Linked DNA regions of Megalodesulfovibrio gigas DSM 1382 = ATCC 19364. The protein of the gene in region 2 interacts with the protein of the main gene of each other region in a pairwise test. Links are inferred from orthologs where the notes say so. Each region holds a gene or a part of one and is shown on either strand. Other genes may lie near its edges.

Region 1 (16,630 bases), 1.2 Mb from region 2 along the record:
ACCACCAGCCGGCAAGGGCGCTTCATCTGCTACCGCATCTCGGATACCGGCCCCGGCGTGATGGAAGAGGCCCGGGAGCGGCTCTTCGCCGCCTTCGCCACGGGCAAGGCCACGGGCACCGGCGTGGGGCTGATGGCCACCAAGCGCATTGTGGAGGCCCACGGCGGCACCATCGAGCTGGAAAACGCCGGCCCCGACGGCGCCACCTTTGCCCTGTGCCTGCCTGCCGCCAGCGCCAAGGGCTATTTTGTCACGGAAGCCGCCCCCGCAGGGCTGGCCGGAACGGGGAGGTGTGCATCATGCAGCGAGTAGACATCACCCCCGATGGCTGCCTGCTGGTGGATGGCCGCCCCTTTGCCCAGGATCCTCTGATCCTGCTGGGCGAGGCCGTGACCCTGGAAGAGGGCTTCACCCTGGGCAGTTGGTTCAGGATGATTCAGCTGCATACGGATTTTGTGCGGCTCAGCCAGTTTCTCCCGGCCCTGCTCCAGGCTGCAGCCCAGGGCAAAGGCCCCATGCCGCCGGATTGCGATCGGCTGGAGCTGGTGCGCACTGTGGAATTGGTGGGCCATCCCGGCCCGGCCCGATTGGATATGTACACGTCGCTCATCGGCGTCCACAACGATACCCCCAGCCAGGAGGTCCCCATCAAGCACATTCCCCCGGCGTCCCTGTGGGACGCGCCGTTCCGCCTGGGCCGTTGCCGGCACATGGTCCTGGGCGACCGCTTTGCAGAGTTCGTCTTCGAAACGGTCTTCACCCTGTTCGAGCTGATCGAAGCCGTGGCCTGGCAGCTTTCGTTCCACGGCGCTTCAGCGGAATGCGCCCTCAGGAGGTAATATATGTTCGAGAAGATTTTGTTCGCCACCACTGCGTCCCCCACCTGCGACGATGCCGCCAAGGTGGCCTTTGAACTGTCCAAGAAGAACAAGTCCGAACTGACGGTCTTCCACGTTTTCGGCATCCCCACCCGCGGGTTCTCCACCTTTGCCACGGACGTGCGCACCGGCAGCGAAACCGAGGCCCAGGACCAGAACTACGTGGACCTGGTGAAGGAGGAGATGGAAACCACGTACGAAGCCCTGATGAAGGACCATCCCGGCTGCACCCTGGAAGCCGTGGTGGGCGATCCGGCCATGGAAGTGCTGCGCACGGCCCGCAAGATTGGCGCGGATCTCATCATCATGGGCGCGCACACCCGCGCGGACGACGTGGGCGCCACCCGCCACCGCGCCGTGGCCGGCTCCACCATGCAGCGTGTGGCCCGCACGGCCCGCTGCCCGGTGCTGGTGGTCAGCCGTCCGTGTATCACCTGCTGGAGCTACTTCGCCAACATCGTGGTGGGCGTGGATTTCTCCAAGCAGTCCGGCCATGCCTTTACCTTTGCCCGCAACGTGGCCGCAGACATCGGCTGCCGTCTGCACCTCTTCCACGCCCTGGACGTGGGCAAGGAAGGCGGCGCCGTGGCCCCGGATCAGGCCTATGTGGAAAAGAAGCTCGAAGCCGCCAAGAAGAAGATCGAAGACAAGTACATCAGCAAGATGGAAGGCTTCGACAACTACGTCATCCAGATCTGGGAAGGCGAGCCGTACGTGGAAATCCTGAAGTACGCCCGGGAAGCCAAGGCTGACCTCATCGCCATGGCCCACCACAGCAAGGACGTGGACCCGGAACAGGCCCTCATGGGGTCCACCCTGGAACAGGTGGTGCTGCGCTCCAACTGCCCGGTGGTCAGCGTGAACCATCCGGACAAGGTGGACGTCTCCCCCTACGGGCACCGGCCGGAAACCGAAGAGGCCTAAGCGCATGGCCAACGTGCTGGTGGTGGACGACGAAGCGCATCTGCGGGTGTTCGTGAGCGCCGTCTTCCGCTCGGCCGGCCACGAAACCGCCACAGCCAGAGACGGTGCGCAAGGATTGGAAAAAGCCAGGGAGATGCAGCCGGACTGCATCTCCCTGGACCTGATGATGCCGGAGCAGGGCGGGCTCAAAATGCTCCAGGGGCTCAAAATGGACCCAACCCTGGCGCGTATTCCCGTACTGGTCCTTTCCGCCGTCTCGGAGCCGGCCTTCCGCCATGCCGTGGCGCTGGTGGAGGCCGGCCTGGGCCGGCCCCTTGCCGAATGTGGCGCACCCGTGCTGCATGTGCACAAACCGCCAACCCCCCAAGGATTGCTGGACGCCCTGGCCCGTCTTCTGGCAGGATGACCCCATCAGTCGCAAACGGGAAATCTCCCGGAGGAGCACGGATGCAGCAGTGTCAGACGGCCAGCGAATCCATTCTGCTGGTGGACGACGAAGCCGGCGTCCGCAAGGTGCTGGGCCTGACCCTGCGGGACATGGGCTTTTTGGTGATTGAGGCCGCCGACGGCGATCAGGCCTTGGCGCATTTTGCGTCCGTCACCGCCCAGGGGACAGCCGCGCCTCCTCCGCCGGCCATCGTGGTGACAGACGTGCGCATGCCCGGCAAAAGCGGGCTGGAAGTGCTGGAAGCCATAAAAGCCGTGGCTCCGGAAACGGAAGTGATCATCGTCACCGGTCACGGCGATATGGATCTGGCCATCAAGGGCCTGCAGTTGGGGGCGGCGGATTTTTTGCCCAAGCCTGTGAGCGATGGCGCCCTGGAAGTGGCCGTGGCCCGCGCCCTGGAACGCATCGAAACCCGTCGCCAGCTCCACGAGTACACCTGCAACCTGGAGGCCCTGGCGCAGTCGCAGGCCTCCCGCCTGGTGGCCATGGAACGCCAGCTCGCCGCCCGGCAGGTGGTGGAGGGTCTTTCCCAGGCGTTTAGCGGCGTGGCGGCCGATCTGCAGGACGGCCTCTCCGTGCTCGACGAACTGCCCTGCTTCGTGGCCCTGCACGACCGCGACGGCCGCATCGTCAGCGTCAACCAGCGCTACCGCGAACGGCTGGGCGATCCCACCGGCGAGAGCGCCCAGGTCCGGGATGGCTGGGCCATCTACAAGGACGGGGCGACCAGAAAACGCGCCCTGCCCGTGCCGGCCACCTTCTTTTCCGATGCCCCCCGCCGCGTGCATGAAGTGCTGCTCTGCAAGGAGGGCAACGAGATTCCCGTGGTGGTCCACACCGCGCCCATCCGCACCAGCACCGGCGAAACCGTGCTGGTGATGGAACTGGCCGTGGACATGGGCGAACTCAAGCGCCTGCAGACCGAGCTGGCCGCCACCCGCGAGCATCTGGCCTCCCTGGGGCTGGTGGTGGCGTCCCTCTCCCACGGCGTCAAGGGCCTGCTCACGGCCCTGGATGGCGCGCTGTACGCCATGGAAGCCGGCCTGGAACGCAACGACATGCCCCGCATGCACCGCGGCTTTGAACAGACCAAGGACGTGGCTGGTCGCATCAAGACATTGATTCTGGATATCCTCTTCTGCGCCAAGCGCCGCGAGCCGGAGCGCAAAGTATTGGAATTGCGTCGCTTCGGTCGGGAGACGCTGAATATGGTGCGCGAAAAGGCCGAGCGCCTGGGCGTGCAACTGGTGCTGGACGCGCCGGAACCGTCCGACGAGTCCTCACAGCCTTCGGCCACCTTCGCAGCAGATCCCACGCTGTTGGCTGCCGCCCTGGTGAACCTGCTGGAAAACGCCATTGAGGCGTGCGCCGCCTCGCAATCGACAGCCGACGATGGCCGCGCCCGCACGGTCACCCTGCGCTGCCGGCGCGTGGACGGCAGGGTGCGCATCGACGTGCAGGATACCGGCCCCGGCATGGACGAATCCACCCGCAACAAGCTCTTCCAGGTGTTCTTCTCCACCAAGGGCAGCAATGGCACGGGCCTGGGCCTGTTCATCACCCGCCATGCCGTGTTGGCCCACGGCGGCAGCATTGCGGTGGATTCCACCCCCGGCCAGGGCAGCTGCTTTCGCATTGAACTGCCCCTTGCTCCCGGTGACACCACGGCGCAGGACCTCTGCGAGCCGGTCTCCCTCTCCTCTCCGGCTGCGTGAGGGCCAGTTGTCAGGGGAAACCTTTCCGAAAGGCTTCCCCCGTGCAAACGCCTGCCAGGAATGCAGCGGTACGCGCTACGCAAGCCTGGAGATATACCACGGCGCGGTGATGCGCAGCCCTTCCTCAAGCGTATAGTACGGCTCGTACCCGAGCAGGGTGCGGGCCTTGCCGATGTCGGCCAGGGAGTGCCGGACATCGCCGGCGCGGAAATCCCTGTATGTGGGCGTCCTGGCCGTTGCGTCCGGGGTGTGGTCGGCAACGTTGCATTGGATGAGCGCATACAATTCATTCAATGAGGCCTGCTTGCCGCAGGCAACATTGTACACCTGATTCAGCGCGTCGGGGTTCTCGGTCAGGGCGGAACGCAGGTTGGCCTGCACGGCGTTGTCCACATGGCAGAAATCGCGAGAGGTCATCCCGTCACCATTGATGAAAATATCCGCATGTTGCAGCAGGCCCCTGAACCAGAGCGGGATGACTGCGGCATAGGCGCCGTCCGGACTCTGGCGGCGTCCAAAGACATTGAAGTAGCGCAGCCCGATGCATTCCATGCCATAGGTTTTGGCAAAGACATCAGCATATAATTCGTTCACATACTTGGTTACTGCATAGGGCGACAAGGGCTTGCCGATCACATGCTCCACTTTTGGCAGTGTGGGTGAATCGCCATATGTCGAGCTTGAGGCGGCATAGACGAATCGGCGGACGCCAAGATGCATCGCCGTGGTCAGCAGCGTCAAAAAGCCGGTGATATTGGCGTGATTGGTGGTGATGGGGTCCTGGATGGAGCGCGGCACCGAACCCAGGGCCGCCTGGTGCAGCACCACGTCCACGCCGGCAAGGCTGGCAGAGCAGTCGGCAACGTTGCAGATGTCGCCCTGTATAAACGTGAACGATCTCCAGCGATCCTCCCCCACAGCCTCCCGCACGTCTGCAAGATTTCGCTCGCTGCCGGTGGAGAAGTTGTCCAATCCGACAACGTGCTGCCCAAGGAAAAGGAGTGTTTCGAGGAGGTTGGATCCAATGAAGCCGGCGACGCCGGTCACAAGCCATTTCCGGGGCGGCTGATCCAACATCCATTTGAATTCATTGAGTAAGGTTCTGCTCTGCATGGTGAGATTCCCAGGTCATAACAGGTGAAAAAGTGTCTTTGTTGTAAGCCAGGGCAGGGTGTCGGGCAAGCACGAAATGTGTTGCGTTTTTTGCGCGTGATGTATATAAAACTAATCAAAAGAGTGCAGAAAGGATATGAAACAAAACATCCCCTTTGAATCTTTCTTCATCCGGGCCTCGCAGGTCCTGGGGTTGCAGTCGCAGCAGGATCTGGCCCGGGCCCTCGGCGTGAACAGGTCTGCGATTTCCCAGGCCAAGCGGCGCGAGGCAGTGCCGTACGCATGGGTGGCGATTCTGGCCAAGGAGCATTCGCTGTCGCCGCAATGGCTGGCCACCGGCGCGGGGGAGCCGCATCAGCCAGGCACTGGCCCGGAGGAGGGTTTTGTGCAAATCCCAAAGGTTCGCGCCAGGTTGTGTGCCGGGGGCGGCTCCTTTGAGGTGGATGACGCCGTGGAGGAGTACTACGCCTTCAGCAGCGCATGGCTGTTGCGTAAGGGTGTGCCGGGCATGATGGTGCTCATGGATGTGTTCGGCAATTCCATGGAGCCGTTGATTCAGGAAGGCGACATGGCGCTCATCGATCAAAGCAAGAAGACCATCATTGCCGGGGCCATCTACGCAGTCGGCGTTGAGGAGACGGTCATGCTGAAACGAATTGAACGTCGCCCCGGGGCGCTGGTGTTGCGTTCTGACAACACGGGCTATGCCCCGATCGTGTTGCAAGGAGAAGAGCTGGAGCAGGTGCGGATCATCGGGAAGATGATTTGGAGTTGTCGGGAATATCGGTAGCCGTATCATCATTGCGCAGCCGGCCCGAGGGGCGGCGAGGAGTTGGTCATGCAAGAGAGGTTTTGTCGCTGCGGACAAAAAATCGTGGTGCAATTTGCAACGCAGGGGGGCCGGTGGCGCGTCCTGTTCTGGTGCGTTGCCAGCCTGACGGGCGAGCGGATCCAGCGGTGCCCGGCGTGCAGCAGCCCCTTGAGCATTGATGAATTGCATTGAACAGGGCAGGGCGCGTCGTCGCGTTGCATGCAGCACGGCGCGCCCTGCGTGGCAATGATTGTGTCGGCGTCAAGGATCTCTTTTGCGCCACGTTGCGCAAAAAACGTGGCGTCACCCGCTCAGGCGGTGTCCTTGCTCCGCAAGCGGGAGGCCAGGGCATGGGAGATGGTTTGCAGCAGCACCTCTTCTTCGGGCGAGCACTGCTGCGTCGCCACCGCAGCAATATCCAGGGGCATTTGCTGTTCCATGCGGGCGGACTCCATAAACATCACGAAGGCGAGCTTCAGGGCGGCGTCGTTTTCCTGCTCGCCATTGCACAGGTACTGCAATTGATCGTGCGGAATGGTCTCCACCATGCGCTCGGCAAACATGGTGGCCCATTTCTCATAGAGCGAGGGCATGCACGAAGGAAGGACCGCACACCAGCGTTCAATGGGGCTATCCAGGGTTTTGGGGGCCACCACGCTCAAAAACTCGCGCAGGGCCTCCGTGCGGGCGTCCATATCCGTGGAAAAGGCGGCGCGGATTACGCCGACGACATGTTGTGTGATGTGTTCGGTATTCATGGGGGTGTCGTGTTGCAGTCATGCGCCGGGAATGTGCGGTCTGCGGCCCGGCATTGCGAACGCGGACAGTACCGTGTCTGCCTCTGTTAGGCAAATGTTTGCATGATGCGCTCCACTGCCGCGAGGTTTGGCGTGCGTTCGTGCAGTGGTCCTGCGGCAAGGGTCTTGTAGCGGGCGCCCAGGGGCGGCCTGTCGTTTTTGTAGATCACACCCACGGGGATGGTCTGTCCGAATACGGAGGCCACCTGCATGGCGGCTTCCCAATTGGTGGGGTCGTGGGCTGGGTCGATGGGTTTGCAGCGCTCCTTATACCAGGAGAATGTGTTGATTTTATTGAAGGATACGCACGGTTGCAGCACGTCGACCAGGGAGAAGCCCGGGTGCCGGACGGCCTGGACAATCATGTCCGTCAGGTGTTCCATCATGCCGGAAAAGCTCCGCGCCACGAAGTTGGCGCGCATGGCGACCGCCACGGCCATGGGGTTGAACGGCTGATTGGTCACGCCCCAGGGCTGGCTTTTGGTCTTGGATCCTTCGGATGTGGTGGGGCTGGCCTGGCCTTTGGTGAGCCCGTAGATCTGGTTGTCGTGCACAATAACGGTGATGTCCACATTGCGGCGGATTGCGGCCAGGAAGTGATTGCCGCCTTCGCCGTAGGAGCAGCCATCCCCGGAGCTGACCAGCACCGTCGCGTCGGGATTGGCCAGCTTGATGGCCTGGGCAGGCGGCAGGCTGCGGCCGTGCAGGCCGTTGAAGCAGTTGCAGCGCAGGTAGTGCGGTGTTTTGGCGGCCTGCCCGATGCCGGAGCAATGCACGTACTGGTGCGGTTCGATTTCCAGAATGGCCAGCGCCTGCTTGAGCGATTTCAGAATGGCGTGGTCGCCGCAACCCGGGCACCAGGCAGTCTCGAACTCACCATAGATGTCTGTGTTCAGCATGGCAGGCTCCTACAGTCTGTCGAGGATGTAGCGTGCGGTGAAGGGCAACCCGTCATATCTGGTGATGCACTGTGTCATCGCAAACCCGGTTTCCATTCGAATGCAGTTGGCAAGTTGCCCGGCATGATTCCCTTCCACCATGACGACCTTGCCTGCCTGGGCAAAGCGCGGCAAAAAGTGGTCCGGGTTCAGGGGCCAGACCTGCGTGAAGTGCAGCACACCCACGGCCTGGCCTTCCGCGCGCAGCAGGGCTGCCGCCTCCTGCACCGCGCCAAGGGTGGATCCCCAGCAGGCAAGCAGCAGGTCTGGGGTGGGGGGGCCGTCGTAGTCGGGCGGGATGGCATCGGTACGCAGCAGCGCATGCTTGCGCAGGCGTTTTTCATGCATGGTGACGCGAACGGCCAAATCTTCGGTGATGTGCCCGTCCGGCGTGTGTTCGTCTGAGTCGAGCACCACAAGCGACTGCCCCGCGCAGGGCAGGCGGCGCGGCGAGACGCCGGATTCCGTCACGGCGTACCGCTGGTACGATTCGGGCGCATCGTCGCTGCGATCCGGCAGGACCGCCGGCGGGAGCGCGGCAAGGTCGAACGGCTCCACATTGCGGACGGAATCGGCAAGGAACTGATCGGACAAGACAAATATGGCGGTCTGGGCCTTTTCCGCCTGGTTGAAGGCATGCACCGTCAGGTGGAAGCACTGCTCGATGGTGCCCGGGGCGAAGATGGCGCGGGGGAACTCGCCGTGCCCGGCATACAGGGCGAGGGTGAGGTCTGCCTGTTCGGTGCGGGTTGGCAGGCCGGTGGCCGGGCCGGGGCGCTGTGACAGAAAGACCACGAGGGGCGTTTCCGTCATACCAGCCAGTGAGACGCCTTCCACCATCAGGGCAAAGCCACCGCCGGAGGTGGCGGTCATGGCCCGGGCGCCGGCATAGCTCGCGCCGAGGACCATGTTGACGGCGGCGATTTCGTCTTCCGCCTGCTCCACCACTATGCCCACAGTCTCCGCATGGGCCGCGAGCATCATGGGAACAGACGTGGCCGGCGTCATGGGATAATAGGAGCAGAACGTGCAGCCTGCGGCCATGGCGCCCAGGGCCACGGCCTCGTTGCCGTTCAGGGCCAGATGTTCGCCGCGGGCAGGGGCCTTGGCCAGGGGGCCAAAGCCATGCGGCTGTTGTTCCACCCAGTCATGGCTTTTGGCGAGCACGGCCAGGTTTTGGTCAATGACGTCTTGTCCCTTTTTCTGGAACTGCTCCGTCACCAGCCGGGCGGGGTGGGCGCGGTCCAGACCCAGCAGGCCGCACAGCACGCCCAGGGCGGCCACATTCTCGAAAATTGGCTTGGGGATAAGTTCCTTGTACGGCACGGCCAAGGCATTGACATCGTGCGCGGACATGGCCTGACCCATCAGCAGCACGCCCCCGGGGGTGAGGGCCGGCGTGTGCAGGTCGATGGTTTCCTGGTTCAGCGCCACCAGGATATCCACGGATGCCGAGGGGGCGGCCACCCGCGGACCCTCGCCGGGCAGGGTTGTGCGAATGGCGAAGGTGTTGTGCCCGCCACGGATGCGGGATTGGTAATCCTGGGTCACGACCACATCGTACCCGGCGCGGACCAGGGTCTTGGTCAACAAGTGCCCCACCGTGGCCAGGCCTTGGCCTGCCTCGCCGCCGATGAGGATGGTTGCGGCAGTCAACTGCATGTCGTCTCCCTGCGGCTGAGTCGTGAACAAGCGGATGCCGGACGCGGGCAATCAGCTCATGGAGTCGTCGTAGTATCGTTGCAAGTCGCTTAGCATGATGTATTGGCTGTTGGATTCCTGGACCAGCCGCTGCCACAGGGCGGTCTCTTCGGCAAACTGGGCCTGCCCCAGCTGCGCTTCGTAGAACGCCTTGATTTCCAGCTCCAGCGCCAGCCCGGTGTCGATGGCCGCCAGGGCGGAGGGGGGGCATGTCTTGGGCAAGTCGGCCGTGGCCTTGGCAAAGACGGCATCGCCGCGGGCAAGCGCTGCCTCGTCCAGCGTGCAGGCCGCCGGGGCATCCTGGGTGGCCAGCGCGGCGAGCATGGCATCGAATTTTTTCAGGCGGGCCAGCTTGAATTCGGCAATGCGGTCGAACACGTGCCGAATGCTGCTGTCGCTGCAGGCCTGGGCGGCCCGGGTATAAAAATCCACGGCCCGGGTGCACAGATCCGTGGCCTGGCACAGGGTCTGATGGAACGGCGCGTAGGCGTCGGCGGTCATGGGCGATCTCCCGGTTCAATGCGCTGCCTGGCACGGGCGCAGGCGAACGCATGCATCACGCGGCTTGGGGAGGCCATGGAACAGGAGGCATTGTCAGGAAATGTTCCATGGCGCTCCCGGGGTTTCGGGCCTGTCTCAGGCGGCAGGCGGCGTGGGGGCAGGACGGGTGGCAAGCTCCTTGTCCATCATGAAGAGCCCCTCGCCCTGGCCGCCAATGAGGCGCAGCTTTGCAAGAATATCGTTGAAGGAATCTTCTTCCTCCACCTGCTCCGTGACAAACCACTGCAGGAAGATGGCGCAGGCATGGTCCCGCTCTGCATGGGCCACGTCCATGAGATCGTTGATGCGTTTGGTGACGCTGTATTCGTGGTTCAGGGCATACTCAAACACGGCAAGCGGCGTTTCCCATTCCTGCGTGGGGGCGTCGATGGCGAACAGCGTGGTTGCTCCGCCGCGTTCAAGGATGTAGTCGTAAAATTTCAAGGCATGGAAGAGTTCTTCCTGCGCCTGCATCCGCATCCAGCTGGCAAAGCCGGGCAGACCCTTTTGGGAGCACCAGGCGGCCATGCCAAGGTACAGGTACGAGGAATACAGCTCCCACTTGACCTGTTCATTGAGGGTATCGTTCATTTTGGGGCTGAGCATGCGAGTCTCCTGAAAAGAAATGTGGCTGCTGCGACAAAGGGTTGTTTGAGTGTAGACCATGAATTCGCAACCAGCGCAAGGGGGGAGCGTCCGGGAAAGCCATTCGAGGGCCTGGGCTGCAGGCGGATCATGGCAGGGAGGGAATGCCCCGAAGTCCCAGATTGAGCCGCTCCAGGAGGCTGTCCGGCGTTGCCCGGGTGCACATCAGATGCCGGCTGTTGCCGGGCGGCACATCTGGAAAGTGCAGGATGCGGAAGGCGTTGCGGGAAAATGCGTCGAGGGTGAAGAGGTGTTCTGCCTCCTCCGGGGCCAGCAGCATGTAATCCGCCTGTCCGTTTTGGATCATGTGCAGCATGGCGATGTTTTCTTCAAAGGTGCTCACCCGCCGCGGCCTGTGCGTCCGGATCAGCGTATCCACATGCTCCCCATAGGAAAAGCTTTCCTTCACCAGCAGGGTCAGGGAGCTGTTGGACATAGTCTGGTCCAGGGTCATCTGGTCGGCAAAGGCCTGCGCATTTTGGCGGGCCAGCCCCACGAAGGGGGCATCGCGATAGATTTCTGCCGAAAACTTGGCAAGGTGTTCGCGTTCCGGGGTCTTGAACCAGCCCAGGGCGCAGGCCGGGCCTGCATTGGCCTGAATGTGCGGCAGGTGCTGGGCCGGGGGCAACACCTCCCAGCGCAGCGGCACATGCGCCAACGCCGCAGCCCGGAGCACGGGGTCTGCGGTCAGCCCGCGGACGCCTCCGTCCCCGTCTTCCACATAATATGGCGGGCGAATATAATAATATATTTTGAGTATTTGTCGGTCGAACGCGAGCAGCGCGGAATTGTCCACGGCAAACATGGCACATGCCCATAGCACGGCCAGGCAGATGGCGCAGCGCAGCAACATAAGGACAAAACTACGCAGATCACAGGCAGCCGTCAAACGGTTCCAGACAAAAAAAGACGTCTGCCGCCCAGGCGGGCAGGCAGACGTCTGTGCAACTGCAGAGCGGAGGATGGCCGGTGACTACCAGTCCATCACATAGGCGAAAATCAGCGGGGCGACGATGGTGGCATCCGAGTTGATCATGAACCGCGGCGTATCCACATCCAGCTTGTACCAGGTGATTTTCTCGCTGGGGTTGGCGCCGGAGTAGCCGCCGTAGGAGGTCACGGCATCGCTGATCTGGCAGAAGTACGCCCAGAACGGGGTGTCGTCCTTGTGCAGATCCTGGATGAGCATGGGCACGGTGCAGATGGGGAAGTCCCCGGCAATGCCGCCGCCGATCTGGAAGAAGCCCACGGGGGTGCCGGCATCGGCCTGGGCCATGTACCATTCGGCCAGCACGTGCATGATTTCCGTGCCGCTTTTGATGAGGCTGTGGGAAGACAGCCGACCGTCCATGACCATGGCCGTGAACTTGTTGGCCAGGGTGGAGTCCTCGAACCCGGGGGAAAAGATGGGCACCTGCATTTCCTTGGCCGCCAGGACCCAGGAATGCTCGGCAGGAATGGCGAAATGCTGTTTGATTTCAGGACGGTCCAGCATGTCGAAGAAGTATTCGCACATGAATTTGCGGGTGCCGTTCTTGTCCGCCTGCTTCCAGATGTCCAGGAGGGTGGCCTCGGCCTTGAGCATGACGGTTTCGGGAATGCAGGTGTCCGTCACGCGGTTAAAGCCGCGATCACGCAGGTCGCGTTCCATTTCTGCGGTCAGTTCGCGCCAGTTGGGCACCACTTCGTAGCTGTGGTTGTCGAAGAGGTTGAACAGATCCTCTTCCAGGTTGGCCGCCGTGCAGCTGATGGCGTGCACCTTGCCGGCGCGGATCATCTGGCCCAGGGAGATGCCCAGCTCCGCGCTGCTCATGGCGCCAGCCAGGGTGATGAACATCTTCCCGCCCTTGTCCAGCAGCGCTTTCCAGGCTTTGGCCGCCGCCAACGTTTCCCGGGCGTTGAAGTGTTTGTAATTGGTCTCCATGAACTGGCTGACGGCGCCCATGCAATTTCCTCCGGCTAGGGTGCTATGATGTGCGGATCGCATGCAGTCCGTGTGATCCGGCTGCAGTGGCGGCGGCCGATGCCGGCGCGCGTACCGCACGAGTTTCTTGTAAATGAGGGTTGAGCCATAGCACGCTTGCCGGCAATGCGCAAATGCCGGCCGGGTATGCCCGGCCGCACGGAGGTGCGAAGAAAGGTGCGATGCGGCCTTGCCCGCGCGCCACGGATCGGGCATGCAGGGACAATGCACGCCAACAAGGAGGCTTCCATGCCCACGTCCTCTGCCCCTGCCGCCCTGCTGATCGGGCGCTGTCTGGATTTGCTGGATGCGTCGGATCTGGCCGTGCTGGCCACGTGCCCTGCCCGGGCGGACGCGCCGCCGCATTGCTCCCTCATGGCGTATGCGCTGGATGCGGAACGCAGGCACCTGCTGCTGACGACGCCGCAAGACTCGCGGAAATATGCAAATCTGATGGAGAATCCCAGGGTGAGCCTGCTGGTGGACACACGACAGGTGCACGCGCGCGAGGCTGTGCAGGCCCTCACCGTCTCTGCTGTGCTGGCGGACACGCCCCCGGAGGCCGCCGCCGGACTGCGCGCCCGGTTTCTGGCCCGGCATCCCAGGCTGACGGAGTTCGCCTCCCGGCCGGACACTGCCCTGATCCGCCTGCGGCTGACGGCGTTTCAGTTGCTGGACGGCGTGGAGCACGCCCAGTACGTGTCGCTGGTGTAGCGTCAGGCTCGTCTGGGCTCGTCTGGGCTCGCCTGGGCGCGGCTGGTGTGGCTGGTGTGCCTGAGGATTACGCCTTCAGTGCAGTCGGCGCAGGGCTGTCGTCCAACGGCAGGGCCTTGACGAACCCGATGAAGGACGCCTTGTGCCCGTCGGCAGACACTGCCGGCGGCAGCAGCCGGGCGGTGATGGCGGCACGGAAGGTGCGGCCGTCCTTGGCCTTGAGGGTGACTGCGTAATCGTCAATGGCCCCTTGACGGAGCAGCATCTCCAGGAGTTCGCTGCGATGGGAGGGATCGACATATAATTGTCGGCCAATGTCCTCCATGGCCAGGATCTCTTCGTGCGAATCATAGCCGAACATGCGCAGGGCTTCATGGTTCACGGCATGGAAGCGGCCCTCGGGCACGCTCTGGAAGATGCCTACCGGCGCATGGTCGAAGAGGATCCGCCAGTGGGCCTCGGCGGCGGCCAGGGCGGCCTCGCTTTCGCGGCGGCGGCGGACTTCTTCCTCAAGCTGAGCCACGGTTTCCTGCAGTTGCCGGGTGCGCTCCTCGGCCAGGGCCTCCACGGCGGCCTGCAGATCCAGCTGGGTCTGCTTGAGCCGCAGATGGTCCGAGACGTCCATGAGCACCATGCGCAGGGACGCGTCCGGCTGCTGCACCGCATAGGCCAGGATGCGCAGGGGCGGGTCGGCCAGCAGGCGGAAGGAGAACAGCGGCGCGGGATTGCCGGCGGCGGCCGCCTGCAGGGCTTCCTGGATGCGTCGGGCGTCTTCCGGCGGCACGTGGGAAAAGAGGGAGACGGGCGTTGCGGACTTGTCGCCACGACTGCCGCGGCCACCCCCGGCAGGCTGGGCCGGCAGCCAGGACGCAAGCTCGGCAGAGATGGTCTCCACGCCCTGTGGATCCACCACCCAATGCGCCACCCGGCTCAGGTTCTCCGGCAGGGTGGGCAGGGGCAGGGGCGGGGCCTCTTCGCCCTCAAGCCGGGGAAACAGAAACAGCGCCGCGGGGTGCGCATCCAGCGTGCGGGAGAGCTGCGCCACCAGGGAAAATGACGGCGCGGACAAACCCCGCTCCAGCATGCTGATGTACTGCTCCGTGACCCCGATGCGCTCGGCAAGCCGGGCCTGGGTGAGACTGCGCAATTCCCGCAAGAATCGCAGCCGTTTGCCAAACGCTTTTTTGAATGCTGTCCCGTCCATGTCACACCCTTAGTCGAGACATTTGCAAAACGACACAAACCGGGAGTTTGAGTTCCCGGTTTGTGTCGCGATCAAAGGCTGGGTGCGTCCTATTTCAGGCCGCCTCGTTCCAGGGCCACCAGGTCTTCGTACGTCTCGCGGGCACGGGCCAGGGTGACGGTGGCGCCATCCACCAGCACTTCCGCCGCCCGGCAGCGCGAGTTGTACTGCGAACTCATGCTGAAGCCGTACGCCCCGGCGGAAAACACGGCCAGCAGTTCACCGGACTGCACGGCAGACATGGTCCGCTCCCGGGCCAGGAAGTCGCTGGATTCGCAGATCGGGCCCACCACATCCACAATGCTCGCGGTGCGGTGCCGGGGCTCCACCTCGGCGATGCGATGGTAGGACCCGTAGAGCGCCGGCCGGGTCAGGTCGTTCATGGCTGCGTCCACAATGACGAAATGCTTGCTCGGGGTGTCCTTGGTGTACACCACCTTGGTGATGAGGAGGCCGCTGTTGCCGGCGATGACGCGGCCCGGCTCCAGAATCACCGTGAGGGGGCGTTCCTTGAGCACTGGTATCAGGGCCTGCGCAAACACCTCCGGATGAGGCGGGTCTTCTTCGTTGTACTGGATGCCCAGGCCGCCGCCAAGGTCCAGGTACTTGATGTCCAGGCCCAGTTCGCCGGTGAGGCGGTCGTGGAAGGCCATGAGCTTGTCCATGGCTTCCTTGAACGGCTCAATGGATGTGAGCTGGGACCCGATGTGGCAGTCCAGGCCCACGGGATCCAGGGCGGGCAGGCTCTTGGCCAGGGCATAGGCCTGCATGGAGGTCTCCATGTCCAGGCCGAACTTGTTCTTTTTCATGCCCGTGGAGATGTAGGGGTGCGTCTGGGGGTCCACATCCGGGTTTATGCGCAGGCTGATGCGGGCGCGGGTGCCCATGGCCTGGGCGATCTCGTTGATGCGGACCAGCTCTGCCTGGGATTCCACGTTGAACATAAGGATGCCCGCTTCCAGGGCCTCCTTGATCTCCTCCGGCCGCTTGCCCACGCCGGAATAGACGATCTTATCCGCCGGCACGCCGGCAGCCAGGGCGCGGTACAGCTCCCCGCCGGAGACGATGTCCATGCCGGCGCCTTTTTTGGCCAGCAGATTGAGCACGGACAGGTTCGAGTTCGCTTTCACCGAGTAGCACGTCAGGTGCGGCAGCTCGTTGAAGGCTGCGTCAAAAATCTCGAAATGGCGGGAAAAGGTGGCCGCACTGTACACGTACAGCGGGGTGCCGAACTCTTCCGCCAGCCGGGCCACGGGCACGTCCTCGGCAAACAACTGGCCGTCGCGATACTCGAAATGATGCATCTCGCATCTCCTGCATGGTGTTTAAGCAATCGATGAAGGAATTTTCGATAGCCCGAACGGCCAGGATTGTAAAGCCGGCTGGCAATGCTGCGTCCATTTGGTTCGGGAGGCAGGCGTGCAATGGGTTGTGTCACAATGGGCCTGCATGGGCGTCATGGCGCGTCATTGTGACACTGCCTTGATTTATTGATGCATTACATGGTGTTGGTGTGAATAAGTGCAGGGGATATCGTTTTTTTGGGGCGCAACACCCCCGCGAGTGTGGCGCTTTGCCCACGCTGCGGGGGAATCTGCGGGATGGTAAACAGCGTATCTCCCAGGGACAACAGGGAATCGAACTATTGGACAAGAAATTGATATGACAAATGGAATCAACAGGCATTCCGCCTGGCGCCCGGGGCCGGCGCGCCGGCACCAGGGTGCCCGCCACGCACATGCGCTCTTTTATCACCCACTACAGGAGGGTATTATGACAACGGCAATACTTGTGTTGATCTCGGTCATGTGGCTGCCGGTGGCGCTGCTGAACCTGGGCAAAGGGGAGCCCAAGGGGACGGGAGCGGCAACGGCATTTGTGGGCGTGCTGGTGGTGGTGGGCGCGTTGTTGCAAGCGGCCCTGTTCAAGGATGCCTTCACAGCAGGCTTGTTGTTCGCGCACGGGGTGCTTTATTGCTGCGTGGCCTTCGCCTTGCTGACGGGCCTGCAGGACTTGCGTTCCGTGGGCAACGTGAGCCTCACCGTGGCGTTGATTTCTTTTATTTACATGGTGTTGTTCTTCACCGGCGGTCCCGTGCTGGCCAACGGCACACAGCTGATTGCCCCAAGCAACTACCTGGCCATGGCCTGTCTGGGATACACGGTGCTGACGCTTGAAGTCTGGCTGGCGTTCTACGGCA
Region 2 (12,858 bases):
CCGTTGCGCCGATGACGGCCACTGACGTGGGATTGAAAAGCTGCTTGAAGCAGGCCGCGTTCACCAGCGCCTCCTTATTGTGGATTGGCCCAAGCTGGTATGGCCTGCCGGACGCGGCAAGTCAATGGGCAGTGCAGCCCGCGGCAGGAAGGACGCTCAGACCAGCGTCTCCACGCAGTCGCGGCCATTCTCCTTGGCTCGGTACAAGGCCTTGTCCGCCCGATGCACCAGGGACTCCACGGTGTCGCCATCCTGAAACACGGTGACGCCGAAACTGGCCGTCACCCGCGCCACGGCCGGAAACTCGCTTTCGCGCACCTGTTGCCGCAGCTTCTCGGCCACGGCCACGGCCTGGAGCAGATCCGCCTCCGGACAGATCAGCAAAAATTCCTCCCCGCCCCAACGGCCCAGCGCATCGGCGGCGCGGATGTTGGCCGTCGCCAGCCGGGCAAAATGCTGCAGCACGGCATCGCCGGCCTGATGGCCGTAGTCGTCATTCACAGCCTTGAAGTGATCAAGATCAATGAACAACAACCCCAGGGGCCGCTGGTGGCGACGGGCGCGCTCCATCTCGCAGACCAGCTGCTGCTGGATCTTGTGCCGGTTGGCCACGCCGGTCAGGGCATCGGTGGTGGAGAGCCGCTCCAGCTCCCGATTCTTGAGGGAAAGCTCGGCATGCGCCTCGGCCAGACGGTTCTGGGTGAGCTTGAGTTCGTTGATGTCCACGGCGATGGAATACTTGGCGGTCCGGCCGTCCGGCCAGCTGATGGCCTTTTCCTGCAACTGGTACCAGCAGTCATCCACGTCATGATACAGCTCAAAGACGATGCTGCGGCCGTTGGGCTTGCCGTCCGCCGTCACCAGATCCTTTATCTTGCAATGCATGCACGGCTTTTCGCGGCCGAAGAGCGCGGCGTAACAGATGCGGCCCTTGACTGCACCGTACAGCCGCATGAAGGAATTGTTGACAAAGATGATTTCCCACGAGTGCACATCCACCACATAGATGGGGAAGGGAATGATGCTGAAGTGCGTCTCGAACAGGATGTTCTCAAGCATGGCCGGGACGATATTTTTCGTAGACCTGCTGCAGGTGTTCGCCGAGCTTTTCCTTTTTGACCGGCTTGAGCACGTAGCCCTTGGCCCCGGCGTCGATGGCGCTGATGACCATCTGCTCCTGCCCGTGGGAGGTGATCATGACGATGAGCGCGTCGGGATCGCTGGCAAGTATCTGGCTGGTGGCCTGGATGCCGTCCATGTCCGGCATGGTGATGTCCATGGTCACCACGTCGGGCCGCACGGCGGGGTAGGCCTGTGCCGCCTGCTGGCCGTTGCCAGCCACATGCACCACCTCGTGCCCGAGCTCCTCCAGCATTTTAGCGAGTTTTTTCACGGTAATGGCGGAGTCGTCCACCACCATGATGCGCAGCGGCTTCATGCGGACTCCTCAATGTAGTTGAGTTTTTCGTCGAACAGCCGTTTTGGCCCGATGCAGAACACGTCCAGGACGCCGTACTCGGTGTGCAGCATGGCCCGGAAGAACTGCGCCTCCTTGTGGCGGAAAATGTTCTTGCCCTGGGTGATGAGCACCGGGGGCGAGAGCTGGATGGCCGGGGCCCCGGAATCGGAGAACGCCGCCGTGGCGTTGCCCACGATGATGTTGACCAGATCCGCTGCGGTTTCCTCCAGATACTGGCTGCGCTCGGCGTCGTCGATTTCGAGATCTTCGGTGTAGCGTTCAAAGGCGCGCAGGATGAGAGGCTCGTCGAAGCTCAACGCCAGGTACAGCTTTTGGGCGCACTCCACGCTCATCAGGGACGTCAGATAGCCCAACTGCAGTTGCAGGACGTCTTCCAGATGAAATTCACAGCCCTGCACATCAATATCCACCTCTTCCTGCAAGAATGAGGTTGCCCGGGCGGCCACGGCCCGGACCAGTTGGGGACAGTTGCACGGTTCCATGTCCGAGGCTCCTTGTTCTGCCGGCATCACGCCGGGCCCGCCAGGGGCAGCCGCACGAGCACGCTGGTCCGCCCCGGCTGGGCAGTGTCCAGCACCACGGCACCACCGTGCACCTCGGCAATCAATTTAGCTACATACGTACCAAGGCCGGTGCCGTCTTTGCTGGCGGTGGCATATTTTTCAAAAAACCGCTGCCGCACGACAGCCGGCACCTCGCCCTGGTTTTCCACGCGCACGCAGGCCATGCCGGGCTCCTGCGTCACGTCCACCACCACCTCGGCGCCAGACGGGGACGCCTCCGCGGCATTCTTCAGCAGGTTTGAGAAGAGCGAATAGCACAACAGCTCTTCCGCCGCCACCAGCAGGCACGCCCCCTTCTCCGCCGGCTGGCCGGCATGCTGCAGCACGCACGTCGCCCCGCGCTGCCGCAGCAGGGGGTCCAGATCCCGCAGGGCCGAGCGCAGCAAGGCAAGCACGTTGAGCGGCTCCGGGCGCAGCACATACGTGCCCTGCTCCAGCCGGAGCAGATCCAGCGTCTTGCTCACCAGATTGAGAATCTTGCTCCCGGCCGTGGCAATGCATTCCAGGGCTTCCACCGTGCGCGGCGGCAGCTCGGGGTGATCTTCCAGGATCATCTGGGGAAAGTTGAGGATGGGCGTCAGGGGGGACTTGAGATCGTGCCGCGTCATGCGCTCCACGTCCTCCCGCAACCGGAGGTGCTCCTGCAGCAGCTGGTTTTGCGCCTGCAGCTCCTTGTTCATCAGGGCCATGCGGGCATGGGCCTCGGCCAGGCGGTTCTGCATGGCCTTGAGTTCGGAAATATCCACGGCGATGGTGTACTTCATGGTGCGGCCGTCCGGCCAGGTGATGGCCTTTTCGTGCAGCTGCAGCCACCGTTCCCGCGGCTCATCGTACATCTCGTACACATGCGTCTGCATGCTCGGCAGCCCGTGTTCATCCACCAACTGCCTGATCTTGCAAAACCGGCAGGGCGCAGGCTCCTGGTACAGCAGCAGGTGACACGGCTGGGCGCGGTCCATGGAGGCTGGCAAATGCTGCCGCATCAGGCGGTTTGCATACACCAGCTCGAAGGTGTGCACGTCCACCACGTAAATATCGAAGGGAATCACCTCGAAATAGGTTTCGAGGAGCATGCCTTCCGTGACATTGGTGGAGGGCGACATCTGATCCAGGGAGACCATCGCAGGCAGCCTTTGGGTTGGACATATGATTGTTGCGTGTATTAGAATCGATTATGCCATGCTTGGCAAGGGGCCGCCGGAACGCGCCCTTTTCTGCGAGGAGAAGAATGCAACGCAACAGGGTGATGACAACCGTGCAGACGGCGGTGCTATGGTGCCAGGTGTGCCTGCTGGCCGGACTGGCCGGATTAGCGGCCGGACCAGCCGCAGCAGCCCAGCTGGACCTGACCGAGGCGGAGCGAGAGTTCATCCGCGCCCATCCGGTGATCACCTTCAGCGACGTGCGCTGGGAGCCCCTGGCCATGATCGAGAACGGCCGCTACCAGGGCATCCTGCACGACTATTATCAACTTGTCGCCGCCCGCACCGGCCTGACGTTCAAATTCGTCCAGATTGGCGACGGCCTTGATTTTCAGCAGGTGCTGGATGCCCTGCAGAACAAAGAGATAGACTGTATCGACGGCACCGGCAAAACCCGGGATCGCGAACGCTATGCGCTGTTCGCCGGCCCTTTCTTCCGTTTTCCCCTGGCCATCGCCTCGCGTGACGACGTGATGGCCCCCAATACGGCGGCCCTGCTCGGCCTGCGGGTGGTGGTGGCCAGCGGCTCCACCGCCTCCGAGCACCTGCGCGAGCGCCATCCCGGCCTGCCCCTGGCCTTTGTGGAAGATCCCGGCACGGCCCTGCGCATGGTGGCCACCAGCCAGGCCGATGCCATGCTGGACAATCTGGCCGTGGTGGCCCACGCCATCCGCACCTCCGGCCTCACCAACGTCAAGATCTCCGGCCAGGCCGACTACACCTTCGACGTCTTCACCCTGATCCGCGACGACATGCCCCTGTTGCAGTCCATCCTGGACAAGGCCCACAAGCAGATTCCGGCGCGGGAAAAGCACGATATCCTGTCCCGCTGGCTGCCCATGTACCCTACCGGCGTGGGCGGCGAGCCCCTGGAGCAATCCCGGTCCGCGGAGCGCCCTCCTCTGTTGACCCTGAACGAGTGGGAGCAGGCGCATCTGCGACAAAAAGGCGTGGTGCGATACTGCATCGACCCGGACTGGATGCCCGTGGAACGCATCAACGAACGCGGCATCCACGAGGGCATGACGGCGGATCTGCTGGCCCTCATGGCCGAGCGCCTGGGCGTGCGCTTCGAACTGACGCCCACGATCAGCTGGCCCCAGACCCTGGAATACGTCAGGACCCGCCGTTGCGATCTCATCATCGCCGCCGGGGATTCGCCGCAACGTCGCGCCTTTCTGGACTTCACCAGCGCCTACCTGCGATTCCCCCTGGTGGTGGCCGCCCGCGCGGACATGCCCTTCATCGAGGACGCCGCCGGCCTGTACGGCCACACCGTGGGCGTGCTGGAGGACAACATCAGCGGCACCGTGCTGCGGCAGGCCCATCCCGGCCTGATCCTGACGGAATTCTCCAGTCTCTCCAAAGGGCTGGAGGCGGTGGCAGCCGGCCATCTGGACGCCTTTGTGGATGGCCTGCCCATCATCAGCTACGCCATCGGCAAGGAAAATCTTTCGGACCTGAAGGTTGCCGGCCGCCTCAACGAGAGTCTCGTCCTGAGTCTGGCCGTGCGCCGCGATGACCCACAACTGCTTGGCATCATGCAGAAAGCCGTCAACACCCTCACGCCGCAGGAAATCGATGCCGCGTTCAAAAAGTGGGTCACCGTCACCTTTGCACACAGCCTCGACGCCGCCCAGCTGTGGCGCATCGGCCTGGCTGCCCTGGCCGTGCTGGCTCTGCTGCTGGGGGTGGTGGCCTGGAATCGCAAGCTCTCCAGCCTGAATCGCAACATCAGTCAGGCCCACGAGGATCTGGAAAAAGCCCACGCCAGCCTGGGCGCACTGCTGGACAATTCCGGCCAGGGCTTTCTTTCCTTTGGGGACGACCTGCGCCTGCAACCGCAATACAGCCGGGAATGCGGCGTGCTGCTGCAGCAGGAAGCGCCCGGCACCCTGGAAGGCCGGCCCATCCACGAACTGCTGTACCCGGACGACCCCCAGGCCGCGGCCCAGTTCGCCACAAACCTGCAACGCATCCTGGCTGCGCAGGACGACTTCAAACAGGGCATGCTCCTGTCTCTCATGCCGGCACGCCTCTCCTTGGGTGCCCGACGCCTGCGGGTGCAGTACAAGGTGGTGGCGCCGGGGCGGATGATGCTCATCCTCACGGACATCACCCACGTGGAGCGCCTGCGCCGGGAGGTCAAGGCCGAGCGGGACCGGCTCTCCCTGGTGGTCAGCGCCGTGCGGGAGACGACCATCGTCCGGCAATTGCTGGCAGAGTTCGAGACCTTCCTGCAGGGGCTCGACGAGGCCGGCCGGAACGGCTGCCCGCACGCGCTGCAGCGCCAGATCCACACCCTCAAGGGCCAGTTCGCCCAGTTCGACTTCATCCACCTGCCCCAGGTCCTGCACGAGCTGGAAAGCGCCCTCGCCGCGGACGGCCTTGCGGCATTGCCGCCCCTTCGCGACACGTTGCAGGAGGCCATGGCCCAGGATGTCGGCATCATCCGGGAGGCGTTGGGATCGGACTTCCTCCAACGCGGCGCCAGCCTGGGCGAGGCCCGGGCCGCCGGCTTGGCCCGGCAGCTGCTGCACACGCTGCCCGACGAACTGCTGACCGAAGACATCCGCCGCCTTCTGCAAGAGCTGGCGGATCTGGACCGCGTGCCGTTCCGCGCCCTCCTGGGCCGCGCCCCGGAATACGCCCTCCAGCTGGCGGCGCGGCAAGGCAAGCAGCTCGGCATCCTGCGCATGCCGGCCCCCGATGACAGGACCACGCGCGTCTCCGCTGCCCGCTTCGCCGGCTTCGCCCGGTCGCTGATCCATGTCTTCCGCAATGCCGTGGACCATGGCATCGAGACGCCCGACGAACGCCTGGCCGCGGGCAAAGCCCAGGAAGCCAGCCTGTCCTGTGACGTCACCCTCCGCGACGGCCTGCTGGATGTGCGCATCGCTGACGACGGCCGCGGCCTGGACCCCGCCGCCCTGCGCGCCACCGCCCAGGCCCGGGGCCTGCTCACCCCGGAACAGGCGCACGCCCTTTCCGATGCCGAGGCGTTCTCCCTCATCCTGCACCACGGCTTCAGCACCGCACCCGAAATCACGTCACTGTCCGGCCGCGGCGTCGGCCTGGCGGCCGTGCAGGCAGCGGTGCAGGCCCTGGGCGGCGAAATCCTGGTGCAGTCGCAGCCCGGACAGGGCACCACCTTCCTCTTCCGCATCCCCCTGGCAGCAGCCTGACCCGAGGCCTTTCCTTCCGGCCCCCGTGGGCAGCATCATTCCATCCGAATGTTTTTCAAGGACATTTCGGAAACTTTATACCGCGACTAAAACTTTTACCCACCTTTACATATTCCCGCGCGAAAAACACGCTGGTTGGTGCCTGGATTGCTTGATGGGAGGGCATGGACGCATGCGGCAGGAATTGCCGCCTCGTCCCCCGAACCACTCGCCCCCCATCGGCAGGCGTCCCCCTCCGCCCGCCTCCACAGACATTCCTGCATGGAGGAATGAGTATGACCAGCGCCATCAGCAGCAGTTACGGCACTTCATCAACATCCTGGAGCAGCATTCTCAACGAGCAGGCCAGAAAACGTGCTGCTCCCTCCGCCGAAGAGCTGTTCGCAGCCACAGACGCCGACGGCGACGGCAGCATCACCAAAGCGGAGCTCACCTCCGCCCTGGAATCGCGCGCCAAGACCGGCGGCGCCAACGGTCCCGATGCGGACGAGCTCTTTTCCCAGCTCGACACGGACGGCGACGGCCTTGTTACCGAACAGGAGCATGCGGACGCCCTGGAGGCCATGGCCCAGAAGCTGGAGCAGAAGGCCAACATGACGATGATCGCCATGCAGCAGCAGGCGACGGCCTCGGCAGCGGAACTCTTCGCCAGCACCGACGCCGACAGCGACGGTTCCATCACCAAGGAAGAACTGCTCTCCGCCCTGCTGGACCGCAACCCGAACGCCACCGAGGAAGAGGCCGACGAACTGTTCGCCAAACTCGATGGCGACGGCGACGGCCTCGTCACCGAACAGGAGCACACGGACGCCCTGGCCGGCAAGGGTGGCCAGCCCGCCGGCGCCCAGGGCAGCGGCGCGGCCTCCGCTGAAGAAGAGGAAGAATATGAAGAGGCTGACCTCAACCAGGATGGCGTGGTCACCCTCGAAGAGATGGCCGAATACCTCGGCGCCACCGGCACGGAAAGCGCCGGCGACAACACCGGCCTGGACGAACTGTTTGCCGCCCTGGGCAACGCCGGCAACTCCGGAAGCCAGGGCACGCAAGGAAGCACGAGCGGCGAAGAGGACAGCACCGGATTCTCCATGGCTCCGGAACTGCTGAAGTCCCTGGTCACGCGGTACGGCGCGTCCTCGCAGATCTCCGTCTCTTCCCTCAGCCAGATGGCATGACGGCTGCGCATGCCGGGCATCCTCGCGCAAGGGGAGGTCGATTCGCCGGCCTCCCTTGGCGCAGGGGCCCTGCTCAGTCCAGGGGCAGCCGCACCTCCACGCACAGCCCGCCGCCTTCCCGATTGCTCGCACGCACTGCGCCCCGGTGCGCCTCCACGGCCCGGCGGGCGATGGCCAGCCCCAGCCCGAACCCGCCCCTGGGCACCCCAGACTGACCAAATTGGCCAGATTGGCCAGATTGGCCGGCTTGGCCGGCAACGCCGGACTGGCAATTCGCCGCGCGATGGAAGGGGGAAAAAATTGCCTCCAACTCCTCCGATGGCACGCCCGGGCCACGATCGCATACCGTAATCCGCACCTGCCGCCCTGCCGGCGCGGCGCTGCCGAGGGTCGTGCGCACCTCCACGGTTGTGCCGGGGGCCGTGTGGCTCACGGCGTTGCGCAGGATGTTTTCCAGGGCGCGATGCAGCAATTCCACGTGCCCATGCAGCGGACAGGGATCCAACCCATCGGTTTGCAAGGATTTTCCAACCGCGTGGGCCTCGAACCGGGCATCGGCCACCACATCGGCCAGGAGCTCGGCCAGATCCAGGACCTCGCCGGGGCCGCGCTCCGGGCCGGCCTCCAGCCGGGCCAGGGTAAGAATTTCCCCCACCAGCCGATCCAGCCGTTGCCCTTCACGCTCGATGCGGTCCAGGGTGGCGGCCATTTTTGCCGGGTCCTGCCGGGCCAGACCGATGGCCGCCTGCAGCCGGGCCAGGGGCGAGCGCAATTCGTGGGAGACATCGTGCAGCAGCCGGCGCTGGGCGGCGATGTGATGCTGGAGCGTTTCGGTCATGCGGTCGAAGTCGCGGCCCAGGTCGGCAATTTCGTCGCGCCGGTCGCCCATGAGGGGCTGGATTCTGGTTTCCAGCCTGCCCGCGGCCACGGAGCCCAAGGCCCAGCGCAGGAGCCGCACCGGCTTGGCGAAGTGCCAGGCCAGCAGCGCGCTGAACACCAGGCTGGCCAGCAGCCCGGCCGCCAGAGGCAGATAGGGCGGCGGCGGTCCGTGGCTGGTTACGGGCAGGGGCCGCCCCGAATCAAGCGCCCTGTCTGCGGCCGCGGCAAACACCAAATGCAGGCTGCCGTTGGGGCTGTGCGCCTCGCGCACGGCGGAGAACCACGGCTCAGGCTTCTGGGTCGGGCTGTACGGCAGGGCGGTTCCCCGGGCCCGCTCCAGGAGCACTGCCGACACGGGACGCCCAAGCAGGTCCTGCCCCTGGGCATCGACGATGAACAAGGCCTGCAGATCCGGACTCAATTGCCCCCAGGTCTGCAGTACGCGGCGCACAGACTCCACATCGCCCCGGGACAGCAGATCCGCCAGCGTGTCCGCCATGAAGGACGCCCGCGGCCCCGTGGCCAGGGTAGAGTTGCCGGCGGCGGCGCGTTCGTAGAGGGTCAGCCCCAGCCAGACCCCCAGGCCGGCGGACACCAGGGCGCACCAGAACGCGAAGAAGAATTTCCAGAACAGCCGGCCCATGGATCAGATCTTGACGAACTGGTAGCCCAGGCCGCGGATGGTCTGGATCCAGGCGCGCGAATCGTCCCCGGTGGCCAGCTTGTGACGGATGCTGCTCATGTGCACATCGATACTGCGGTCGTAGCGCGCCAGGGGGCGTCCCAGGACCTGTTCGGAGAGCTCGGCCTTGCTCACGGGCCGGCCGGCGTTGCGCACCAGCAGTTCCAGCAGGCTGTATTCCGTGCTGGTGAGCTCCAGCGTTGCGTTGCACCACTGGGCCCGGCGCTCCTGGGGCCACATGGTCAGCGGACCCACGGCAAGCACGTCCGCCGGCCCATCGCTCGCGGTACGCCGCAGGATGGCCCGCAGCCGGGCCGCCAGTTCCCGCGGGGTGCAGGGCTTGGCCACGTAATCGTCCGCGCCCAGCTCCAGCCCCACCACGCAATCCACCTCGTCGCCGCGGGCCGTAAGCATGAGCACCGGCAGGCGGCTGAAGGCCCGGATGCGCCGCAGTACTTCCACGCCGTCAATGCCGGGCATCATCACATCCAGTACGGCGATGTCGAACCCGCCCACGCGGCAGGCCTCCACACCGGCCAACCCGTCATGCACGGCGGTTACCACCATGCCTTCACGTTCCAGATATTCCGTGAGCATGCTGCTCAGTTCCACATCGTCATCAACCAGAAGCACACGTTTCATGCAGGCCGCCAGCGTGGTTGAAGTGCGCACAATCCGCCCCGCCGGGCGAAGAACCTCAGCTCCTGAAGGCAAAGTATACCGCCCCGAGCAGACACAGGCCAGACCAAAGATGGTCCAGTTTGAGGGGGTTGCCCATGTACCACACCGAAAAGGGCACAAAGACGGCCAGGGTGATGACTTCCTGCAGGATCTTGAGCTGCGGCAATGTGAGCGCCGTGTACCCCAGCCGGTTGGCCGGCACCTGGATGAGGTATTCGAACAGGGCGATGCCCCAGCTTGCCAACGCCGCCACCACCCAGGACCGCGCATGCAGATGCTTGAGATGCGCATACCAGGCAAAGGTCATGAACACGTTGGAAAGCGCCAACAGCACGATGGTTTGCGGGATCACCAGACTGCGCATGCGCCCTCCCGGGCGAAAACGATTGCACCACCAGAATGCCGGCTCTCTATGCCCGCGAGCAGCCCAGGTCAAGGCGGGCGGCAGGCGGCAAGGGCGGCGGGTTTTCGATGAACGGCAGTCCTGCGGCGGCGGCCGGCTTGCCAAGGGTCTTGGTTTGGCGCATATCGTAACGTCAAGACGGCAGGAATCAACGTGCGGCGCCGCGGCCTGCTGCCGTTCGCATGCAGCCTCGGGCAACGCCCGGCAGCCCCTTTTCCTTACAGACCCAGGAGCCTCCTGTATGAGCGAATTGGATATCGAGAGTTTGTCAAAAGAAAAGCGCACTTTCGCACCCATTTCGGACCCGCGCGCCAAGGCCTATGTGCCCGACATGGAGGCGTACGAGGCGTTGTACAAGCGGGCGGACGAAGACCCGGAAGGCTTCTGGGCCGAGCGCGCCAAGGAGCTCGTGACCTGGTTCAGCCCCTGGGAAAAAACCCTTGAGTACGACATGCACAAGCCGGAGATCAAATGGTTTGCCGGCGGCAAGCTCAATGTCTCCTACAACTGCCTGGACCGGCATCTGGAAAACGGCCGCCGCAACAAGGCGGCCATCATCTGGCAAGGCGAGCCGGAAGAAGACGTCAAGGTGTACACCTATCAGATGCTGCACACCGAGGTCTGCCGCTTCGCCAACGTGCTCAAGGCCAAGGGCGTGAAAAAGGGCGACCGCGTTGCCCTCTATCTGCCCATGATTCCCGAACTGGCCATCGCCATGCTGGCCTGCGCGCGCATCGGGGCCATCCATTCCATCGTGTTTGCCGGCTTCTCCGCCGTTTCCCTGCAAAACCGCATCCAGGACAGCGCCGCCAAGGTGGTGGTCACGGCGGACGCCGTGCTGCGCGCTGGCCGCACCATCCCCCTCAAGCCCAATGCCGATGAAGCCATGAAGAAGTGCCCCAGCGTGGATCACTGCATCGTGGTCAATCGCGCCGGTCTTGAGGTCCCCATGCAGGAAGGCCGCGACTGCTGGTGGCACGAATGCACGCACGCCGACGGCATCACCGACGTCTGCGAGCCCGAGCCCATGGACGCCGAGGACATCCTGTTCATCCTCTACACCTCCGGCTCCACGGGCAAGCCCAAGGGCGTGGTGCACACCACCGGCGGCTACCTGACCTATGCCGCCCACACCACCCAGTGGGTGTTCGACGTCACCGACAACGACGTCTATTGGTGCACCGCCGACGTGGGCTGGATCACCGGCCACAGCTACATCGTCTACGGCCCCCTGTGCCTGGGCGCCACGTCCCTCATGTTTGAAGGCGTGCCCTCCTGGCCCGGGCCGGACCGCTTCTGGCAGGTGGTGGAAAAGTTCAAGGTCAACATCTTCTACACCGCCCCCACCGTGGTGCGCGCCCTGATGCGCGAAGGTGTGGACTGGACCCGCAAGCACGACATTTCCTCCCTGCGCCTGCTGGGGTCCGTGGGCGAACCCATCAACCCCGAAGCCTGGATGTGGTACCACACCTACATCGGCGCCGGCACCAAGCCCATTGTGGACACCTGGTGGCAGACGGAAACCGGCGGCATCCTCATCTCCGCCCTGCCCTACGCCACCACCCTCAAGCCCGGTTCCGCCACCAAACCCCTGCCCGGCGTGGATGCGGCCATTGTGCGCGCGGACGGCTCCCTGGCCGGCCCCAATGAAGGCGGCCACCTGCTGATCCGCAAGCCCTGGCCCGGCATGCTGCGCGGGGTGTACGGGAATCCGGAACGCTACAAGTCCACCTACTTCCAGCGCTTCCCCGGCATGTACGAATCCGGCGACGGCGCGCGCGTGGATGACGACGGCTACTTCTGGATCATGGGCCGCCTGGATGACGTCATCAACGTCTCCGGCCACCGCATGGGCACCGCCGAGGTGGAAAGCGCCCTCGTGTCCCACGAAGCCGTGGCCGAAGCCGCGGTGGTGGGCATGCCCCACGCCATCAAGGGCGAATCCATTTACGCCTACGTCACCCTCAAGACCGGCATCGACGAGTCCGAAGACCTGCGCAAGGCCCTGCGGGCCTGGGTGCGCACGGAGATCGGCCCCATCGCCACGCCGGAGGTCATCCAGTTCACCGAGGGCCTGCCCAAGACCCGCTCCGGCAAGATCATGCGCCGCGTGCTGCGCAAGATCGCCGCCGGCGTGTACGACGACTTCGGCGATACCTCCACCCTGGCCGATCCGGGCGTGGTGCAGGACCTCATCGAAGGCAAGAAGGATCTCACCGGCAATTAGAGCATTTTACTTTTGAAAGGAGTTCTCGGGGGAAAACCTTTTTAAAGAAAGGTTCTTCCCCCGAACCCCCTTTCCAAGACTTTTTATGGTGATTCAAGGGCACTATCAACGTTTTGGAAGGGGAGAGCGCGAGAGAGGAGAACCTTTTGCAAAAGGTTTCCCCTCTCGCAATGTCCTTTTTCAATATTAAAATGCTCTAGCACCGGCCGGTTTCTTCCCCTGTCCGCTTTCCACGGCCGGCCGGAGCGCATGCGTTCCTGCCGGCCGTGCTGCGTTGCCACCCGTCACCAGTATAGAATTCTTGCCCAAAAACAAAAACCCATGCTATGGTGGACAATCTGACATCCTCCGTCCGGAATCATGCGGAGGGCGCAGCGCAGAGGC

The links.
Region 1: the proteins of DGI_RS02760 (region 2) and lysA interact in binary tests that used the Escherichia coli proteins (3 or more experiments, as listed by UniProt). The link is inferred for Megalodesulfovibrio gigas DSM 1382 = ATCC 19364 from one-to-one orthologs.

What each region holds. Positions count from the first base shown.
Region 1 is NC_022444.1:1,829,804-1,846,433, forward strand. What follows is about bases 13,608-16,544. They hold lysA (diaminopimelate decarboxylase), read right to left. Parts: upstream 15,735-16,544; coding sequence 14,481-15,734; downstream 13,608-14,480. Other genes in these bases: DGI_RS08040 (helix-turn-helix domain-containing protein), read right to left, coding at 13,608-14,391; DGI_RS08050 (hypothetical protein), read left to right, coding at 16,204-16,544. Outside these bases: DGI_RS07965 (hybrid sensor histidine kinase/response regulator), read left to right, coding at 1-312; DGI_RS17110 (hypothetical protein), read left to right, coding at 300-839; DGI_RS07975 (universal stress protein), read left to right, coding at 843-1,802; DGI_RS07980 (response regulator transcription factor), read left to right, coding at 1,807-2,208; DGI_RS07985 (hybrid sensor histidine kinase/response regulator), read left to right, coding at 2,250-3,965; DGI_RS07990 (NAD-dependent epimerase/dehydratase family protein), read right to left, coding at 4,041-5,042; DGI_RS07995 (LexA family transcriptional regulator), read left to right, coding at 5,215-5,868; DGI_RS08000 (hypothetical protein), read right to left, coding at 6,201-6,647; DGI_RS08005 (2-oxoacid:ferredoxin oxidoreductase subunit beta), read right to left, coding at 6,734-7,585; DGI_RS08010 (2-oxoacid:acceptor oxidoreductase subunit alpha), read right to left, coding at 7,595-9,286; DGI_RS08015 (ferritin family protein), read right to left, coding at 9,338-9,826; DGI_RS08020 (ferritin), read right to left, coding at 9,962-10,471; DGI_RS08025 (transporter substrate-binding domain-containing protein), read right to left, coding at 10,599-11,315; DGI_RS08030 (deoxyhypusine synthase family protein), read right to left, coding at 11,484-12,455; DGI_RS08035 (pyridoxamine 5'-phosphate oxidase family protein), read left to right, coding at 12,723-13,187; more of DGI_RS08040, read right to left, coding at 13,255-13,607; more of DGI_RS08050, read left to right, coding at 16,545-16,630. UniProt on the Escherichia coli protein: Specifically catalyzes the decarboxylation of meso-diaminopimelate (meso-DAP) to L-lysine. Is not active against the DD- or LL-isomers of diaminopimelate.
Region 2 is NC_022444.1:623,035-635,892, forward strand. What follows is about bases 7,967-10,815. They hold DGI_RS02760 (response regulator transcription factor), read right to left. Parts: upstream 9,806-10,815; coding sequence 9,128-9,805; downstream 7,967-9,127. Other genes in these bases: DGI_RS02755 (sensor histidine kinase), read right to left, coding at 7,967-9,124; DGI_RS02765 (DMT family protein), read right to left, coding at 9,861-10,208; acs (acetate--CoA ligase), read left to right, coding at 10,489-10,815. In the rest of the region: DGI_RS02720 (bifunctional acetate--CoA ligase family protein/GNAT family N-acetyltransferase), read right to left, coding at 1-64; DGI_RS02725 (GGDEF domain-containing protein), read right to left, coding at 157-1,059; DGI_RS02730 (response regulator), read right to left, coding at 1,052-1,438; DGI_RS02735 (chemotaxis protein CheX), read right to left, coding at 1,435-1,962; DGI_RS02740 (PAS domain-containing sensor histidine kinase), read right to left, coding at 1,989-3,164; DGI_RS02745 (transporter substrate-binding domain-containing protein), read left to right, coding at 3,290-6,430; DGI_RS02750 (EF-hand domain-containing protein), read left to right, coding at 6,706-7,602; more of DGI_RS02755, read right to left, coding at 7,676-7,966; more of acs, read left to right, coding at 10,816-12,474. UniProt on the Escherichia coli protein: Response regulator member of the two-component regulatory system CpxA/CpxR which responds to envelope stress response by activating expression of downstream genes including cpxP, degP, dsbA and ppiA.